One region of the Zhongshania arctica genome, then DNA from elsewhere that is predicted to be linked to it. Evidence: predicted binding sites of a transcription regulator. Region 1 holds the regulator's gene; each other region holds the start of a gene.
What was found. The regulator PhoB, encoded in region 1, activates phosphate uptake and scavenging genes when phosphate is short. The targets are predictions, from matches to a motif close to TGTCATAAANNTGTAACA.

Region 1 (2,276 bases):
TAGGCAGGTTTCATGGATCACACTTATCGTTTGGTAATTAGCTGCCCAGACCGGGTTGGGATTGTGGCGCGAGTTAGCCAGTTTGTCGCTGATCAAGGTGGTTGGCTAACCGAGGCAAACTACCACGCAGACGCCGAGAACAACTGGTTTTTTATGCGCAACGAGATTCGCGCCGACTCGCTGCGTATGGGGGTGGACGCCTGTCGTTCGGCCTTCGCACCGATCGCCGCAGAGTACGGTATGCAGTGGGAGTTGGTGGATTCTTCGGTGAAGCGCAAAGTGGTCATCTTGGCCAGTCACGCCTCTCATTGCATTGCAGATATCTTACATCGCTGGCACAGCGGTGAGTTGGATTGCGATATTCCCTGTGTGATATCTAATCACGAAAACCTGCGGAGCATGGTGGAGTGGCATGGTATTCCCTTCGAATACGTTGCGATAGATGCCGATAATAAAGCCCCCGCGCACGCTCGTATCATGGCGCTGACCGGCGATTATAAGGCTGATTGCGTTGTCTTAGCGCGCTATATGCAAATTATTCAGCCTGAGTTTTGCCGCGAATACACGGGCCGAATGATTAATATCCATCACAGTTTTTTACCGTCATTTATCGGCGCAAACCCCTATCAGAAGGCTTTTGATCGAGGCGTGAAGCTCATCGGCGCAACCTGTCATTATGTGACGGAGCAGCTTGATGAAGGCCCGATTATTGAACAGGATGTCATCAGAGTGTCACATAGGCACAGCAAAGACGACCTAGTTAGGCTCGGCAAAGACGTAGAAAAATCGGTGTTGGCACGGGCGCTGCGAAACCATTTGGAAGATCGTGTACTTGTGCTTGGTAATAAGACCGTGGTGTTTGATTAATCCACAGAAAAGCTGCTTGTCATAAAATTGTCACCAAATGTCGTTTTAATGCTGCTTACAAATATTTTTCAAAAAGGGTAGAGGGATGACAGCGACCACCATACTGATTGTCGACGACGAGGCTGCAATTCGGGAAATGATCCGTGTTGGGCTTGAACTAGCCGGCTATGAGTGCCTGGAGGCAAGTAATGCACAGGATGCACACGGTATTATCGTTGATCAGCGCCCAGATTTAGTGCTCCTAGATTGGATGATGCCTGTTACCAGCGGTTTGGAGTTGTTGCGTCGTTTACGCAGAGATCAGCTCACGCGTGATCAATTAGTCATTATGCTCACTGCTAAAGATGATGAAGACAATCGGGTACAAGGTTTAGATGTTGGTGCCGATGATTACATCACCAAACCATTTTCCTCACGGGAGCTGATGGCAAGAATTAAGGCCATAATGCGACGTTCGAGCAGTCGTGAAGAGGAAGAGACGATAGAGGTCGGCGGCTTAAAATTGGACCCTGGCAGCCATCGCGTCTTTGTCGACACCCAGCCTTTGGAAATGGGGCCAACAGAGTTCAGATTGTTGAAGTTTTTTATGACCCACCAAGAACGTGCTTATAGCCGCGGGCAATTACTCGATCAAGTTTGGGGGAGTAATGTTTACGTTGAAGAGCGTACCGTCGATGTGCACATCCGTCGCCTTCGCAAAGCCTTGCAAACAGAAGAGCGCGATTGCGGTTTGTTAATCCAAACAGTGAGAGGCACGGGTTACCGCTTTTCTACCACCGGTGTCCGCGCCTAGCGAAAGTAATTAATGCGTTACTACAACTGGAAGACAGAATTATTGCGCATCAGTCTACCTATTACGGCGGTGGCTGGGGCATGCGAAATCTATGGTTTGGGAATTTGGCCGTTATTTGTCGCGGCGCTACTAGCGTGTGCATGGTTGTTAAGGAATCTGCAGCACCTGTCAGACTGGCTCTACAGCGGTGCAGACAAAGAGCCTCCGGAGGCAATGGGTATGTGGGGGCAGGTTCTTGATGTTATTTATGATATGCAGCGCGATGCAACGCAGAATACCGCAAAATTACGTGCGATGATTGACTACCTTCACTCGTCATTTGCTTCAATGTCAGATGCCGTCGTGATGCTAGACTCGTTGGGCAATATCGAGTGGTGTAATGACTCCGCCCATGACTTGCTGGGCTTGCGGAAGGCTGATGATACTGGCCGCCAACTGATTAATCTTATTAGAAGCCCGGTGTTTTTGCGTTATTTTGAGGGTGAGCATTATCAAGCGCCTTTAGAAATGATGTCGCCGGTTAATGGTAATTTGAGTCTTAGCATTAGCTTGAGCTTCTTTGGTCAGCGCAACCGTTTGCTATTTGCCCGTGACGTGACAAGAACACAGCGCTTGG
Region 2 (2,276 bases), 550 kb from region 1:
GTAAGAATTTAATCCCAAACACCACCGCAACTCCGAGCACATTATAAATAAGATGTACTAGGGCAATTTGTAGTGCGACTAGCGCAAACTCGCCAGTGACCGCCAGCGAAGCAATTAATGCTGTTATGCAGGTGCCAATATTGGCACCCAGGGTGAAGGGGTATATATCTCGGGTTTTTAAAATACCATTACCCACTAAGGGCACCACCAGGGACGTGGTGGTAGAAGATGACTGCACCATTACCGTCACAATAGTGCCTGAGAAAATCCCAGTGACAGGACCTTTACCAATAGCATGGTGAAGAACATTTTTGGCCTTGCCAACCATCAAGGACTTCATGGTTCTACCGATAAACGTAATGGCAAAAACAATCAAACCAACACCCGCTACAGCTAAAATCATACCACCCATCAGCTCAGATAAGGGACTCACCAAAGAAACAAGCCGCTCAGCGAAGGGTTCTGTGATCGCCTTTACTGGGTTAAAGCCATTACCACTAGTTTGAATTTTTGCGAGCCAGGTGATTACCGTACTGCTGATTTTTTCTAAGAGACCAAACGCAATTTCCAGAGGTAAAAATATCACCACACAGAGCATATTAAAAAAGTCATGCACGGTTGCAGCAGAAAAGGCCCGTTGAAATTCGTTTTTATTAGTAATATGACCCAGGCTAACAATCGTATTGGTGATGCTGGTACCAATATTCGCTCCCATTACCATGGGGATCGCAATACCTATGGGCAAACCACCCGCAACCATAGCGACTATGATCGAAGTTACGGTGCTTGAAGATTGAATAAGTGCGGTCGCCGTCATGCCAATGATAAGACCCAGCAGCGGGTTCTGGGCAAATTCGAAAAGTGCGGTAGCGTGCTCGCCTGTCGCTAATTTGAATCCGTCACCAATAACACTGACGGCGAGCAAAATAATGTATATCAAGAACAGTAACTGCATCCATTTGAAAACCAGATACTTACCAGGGTCCTCCTGGGGTTGATCGGCCAAGCTCAAGTCTAAATTCGACACAGTTTACTAATCCTAGTGACTATTCATTGAAGGCTAAACGCATATTCCCAATATAATATGTCAGTTATGTTTCAATTAAATGTCAGCTAGGCGGATTATAAAATTAGCTTCTAATAACAGAGAAGAATATTAGAGGTGGCGAGGGATTTATTGATGTTCTAGAACTTTATTTTCAGGAAAGCTAAAAACTAAATCGCCATTTTTATTAGGGATAATTTCCATGCCGGCTTGCGCAAAGACGGTTTGTGTCAGGAATGTTCTCAAGCCACCGTTTTCAACTAATTTCTCAAGAATCAGGTGTCCGACCTGACCATTATCCCGCTCAATGACTAGCGGCTTAGCGCCAAAAAGGAAGGCAATTGTCCTAGCATATTGTCGGTCACGACCTACATTTTTAGCATAACTTAATAGCACTTGTGGGCAATGCCCCTTCAAGCGAGCGCGCCAGATCACAAATATTCTCCCCAGAATTTTGATGATATGTTTATTTTTATGGAAACGACCACCGATAGATAGCGCCAATTCTGCCCTCAATCGATAGGCAGTGATTAAAGCCGGGTAACTTCCCGCGCTGCAGCCCATAGTACGATAGGCACCGTAGTTGACTAGCCGCGGAGAATTGGCTATCCAGTCGGCCATATCCGTCACGGTGTTGCCAAGAAACGGGACACCGCGCTGATAAGCTTGATTCAAAACCTCCGCAATGACTAAGACATCATAGGCAGCGGCATCGACGTGCTGTAACAATACCGCAACCGGCATCATCATGCTTCGATCTCCCCTACCTGGAAAGCATATCAATAGGGTTTTACCCGCCGGTGTTCCTGTGCCAATAAATAGCGTGGCGGTAGGTGCCAGGCGTTGGTAAATAAAAGGCTCTGTCTTCAGTTTTCCACTACTTAATAGCTGTTGCTGAAGATCCTCTAGCCAACGACCTGTTGCTGCATGATATTTCTGACCGTTACCTGCGGGAACTAGCTCCTTATCACGATTCTTGGCATACAACACATCAACATCAGCTGGGGACAGTCGATATTCAAGAGATGTTAGCGCTCTGTTTAAATGCGCAACGGTGGGACAAAGTCTGACGATACGCTTAAAAAATTGTACGATGTACGGCGGTGTATCAAAGGAACGATCATCGCGAATAACATCATTAAAATCGGAGTCGATATTCGTCTTCCGTAAGTCTTGTGACTTCTGCCCCAATTCTTGTTTTTGCTGCTCTTCTTGTTCTTTTGTGTGCTGT
Region 3 (2,276 bases), 1.3 Mb from region 1:
CGCACTAAGATGATCGTGAATAGCTTGCAGGTTCTCTCTGCGATTACGTTTACCGCTCATATTATCTACCGGCAACAGCAATGAGCGCAGCGGCTTGATCGCATAGAGCAATTCGTTGGCGATCACTTTAACGTCGCTGCGAACTTCTGAAACCAGTTTTAATAGGGCCAAGCCGTCGAGACTACCGATAGGATGATTGGAAATTATCACCACCCGGCCGCTTACGGGAATACGCTCTTTATCCAGCGCGCTAACCGCGTAACCAAAGTCAAAGTAGTCCAGGCACTTTTCGACAAAATCTAAGCCTTGGATATAGGGGTAGTCTTTCTCGAATTGCTTAAATTCCGCCTCGTGAAACAAGTATTTCAAGAGCGCTGATAAGGTTCGCTTTATACGCGGATTGCCCTTGGAGATCTTAGGAAATTGCTCATCAATCACAGAATCAACAGAAATCATAATATCTACTCCAGGTTATTATCCGGCGCGACGCAGCGGCAATAATTGCGCTTTCGCTGGGCCGCCATTATCCGCCATGCTTTGCAATAAGGTCTGATGCTCGGTCCATTGCACCAGTTCTAAATTCCCTTGATAGGTTTCACCCAACAAGGTGCAGTTCTCAATCCAGTCGCCGTCATTGCAATACATTAGACCTTTGATATTTTTCAGTGCCGGCTGATGAATATGGCCACAGATAACACCATCTAATCCACGCCTTGAGGCCTCTTTGACCGCCGCCTCCTCAAAGACGCTAATCACATTTCTAGCATTGGGAATTCGCTGCTTTATATACGTCGCTAAAGACCAATAATTGTGGCCAAAGCGATTCCGCAACACATTAGCCCAGCGGTTCAAAAACAATAAGAAATCGTAGGCTACATCTCCCACTAGATGCTCCCATTTACGCAAGCGTATATGCTCGTCAAGGCAGTCGCCGTGGAACATCAACAAGCGTTTGCCGTTCAATGTGGTATGAATAGCTTCACGCTTTATCTCGATAGGCCCAAGAATATGGCCAACATAGTCACGCAATGGCTCGTCATGATTACCGGGTATATATACCAGCCGGGTGCCGCTACTGGCTTTCGCGAATAAAGCTCTAACCACATCGTAGTGACTGGCTGGCCAGAAGAAGCTGCGCTTAAGCGCCCACAGATCGACGATGTCGCCAACCAGATAAAGTGTTTCGCATTCAACACTGTTAAGAAAATCAAGAAGGTAGTCAGCACGGCAATCTTTAAAGCCGAGATGAATATCGGATAGCCAAATAGTTTTGTATCGCTGTCTTGTTTCCACTCACATGCATCCTCTCTATGCATTTATCGCAAGATTAGGACTTTAAGGTGACAAACAGAGGGCTTTTTGAAGACAAATTTATGACAGCGTTATGAGCGAGGAATACAGGAAAGCTTAAGTAGCATAACTAGCGGAGGTCCATACGTGAGCGCACACTGCTAGCGACTTGTTTTAGAGATCAACTCAAAAATGTATAGATTCAGTGACTATATTGGGCTTTTTTAACCAATAGCATCAGCACGCTTATAGACCGCTATGACGACAGCTAGCGTGCGCAGCCCGGATAGAATTCCGCCAAAATTTCATCGATTTTTTCAAGTGTCAAAGGCTTGCTAGCGAACGCTTTCACACCGGCAATCGCAGTCGCTCTCGCTTCGTCATCGGGATTTAAAGAGGTAGTCAACATTACTACGACGGCGCCTGCCTGATGTTCAACGGGAAGCAAAGCATATTGCTCCAAAAATTCCCAGCCGTTCAGAACCGGCATATTTAGATCCAAGAATATCAATTCGGGGGCTGTATCCCTCCTCCTAGATATAGCAGAAAGATAATCAATTGCTTCACTACCATTCATAAATTCCGTAATAGTTTCGGCGAATCCATATTTTTCAATCACCAATTTATGTATGTAATTAGTTGCTTTGCAATCATCAATTAATAAAACGTGTTTAAGCTTGTTCATTAGCGCCACCTCGCAAGCTAAAATAGAATGTGGAGCCTTCACCAACAAGCGACTCCAGCCAAATATTGCCACCGTGCATCTGCACAATTTTTTTACAGTGCGCTAAACCAATGCCCGACCCTTCAAAGTCATCGCGATTATTTAGGCGTTGGAAAATATTGAAGATTTTATCAAAATGATCTTTTTTAATACCTATGCCATTATCACGAACACAAAACAACCAAGTATTACCACTGCGCTCAGCGCTAATATGTACACGGGGTGTCACGCCTTGCCGTGAAAACTTTATGCCGTTGGATAT

Region 2: a site for PhoB is predicted at 1,095-1,112, ahead of AB4875_RS07175 (Na/Pi symporter). Genes of this name have one in related genera too.
Region 3: a site for PhoB is predicted at 1,362-1,379, ahead of AB4875_RS15560 (UDP-2,3-diacylglucosamine diphosphatase). Genes of this name have one in related genera too.

What each region holds. Positions count from the first base shown of each region.
Region 1 is NZ_JBFRYB010000001.1:2,131,406-2,133,681, forward strand. It holds gene purU (formyltetrahydrofolate deformylase) at 13-867, shown strand; gene phoB (phosphate regulon transcriptional regulator PhoB) at 953-1,660, shown strand; gene phoR (phosphate regulon sensor histidine kinase PhoR) at 1,673-2,276, shown strand, end outside.
Region 2 is NZ_JBFRYB010000001.1:1,581,527-1,583,802, reverse strand. It holds gene AB4875_RS07175 (Na/Pi symporter) at 1-1,027, opposite strand, end outside; gene AB4875_RS07170 (AMP-binding protein) at 1,175-2,276, opposite strand, start outside.
Region 3 is NZ_JBFRYB010000001.1:3,437,640-3,439,915, forward strand. It holds gene olsF (bifunctional ornithine lipid synthase OlsF) at 1-456, opposite strand, end outside; gene AB4875_RS15560 (UDP-2,3-diacylglucosamine diphosphatase) at 475-1,293, opposite strand; gene AB4875_RS15565 (response regulator) at 1,559-1,975, opposite strand; gene AB4875_RS15570 (sensor histidine kinase) at 1,962-2,276, opposite strand, start outside.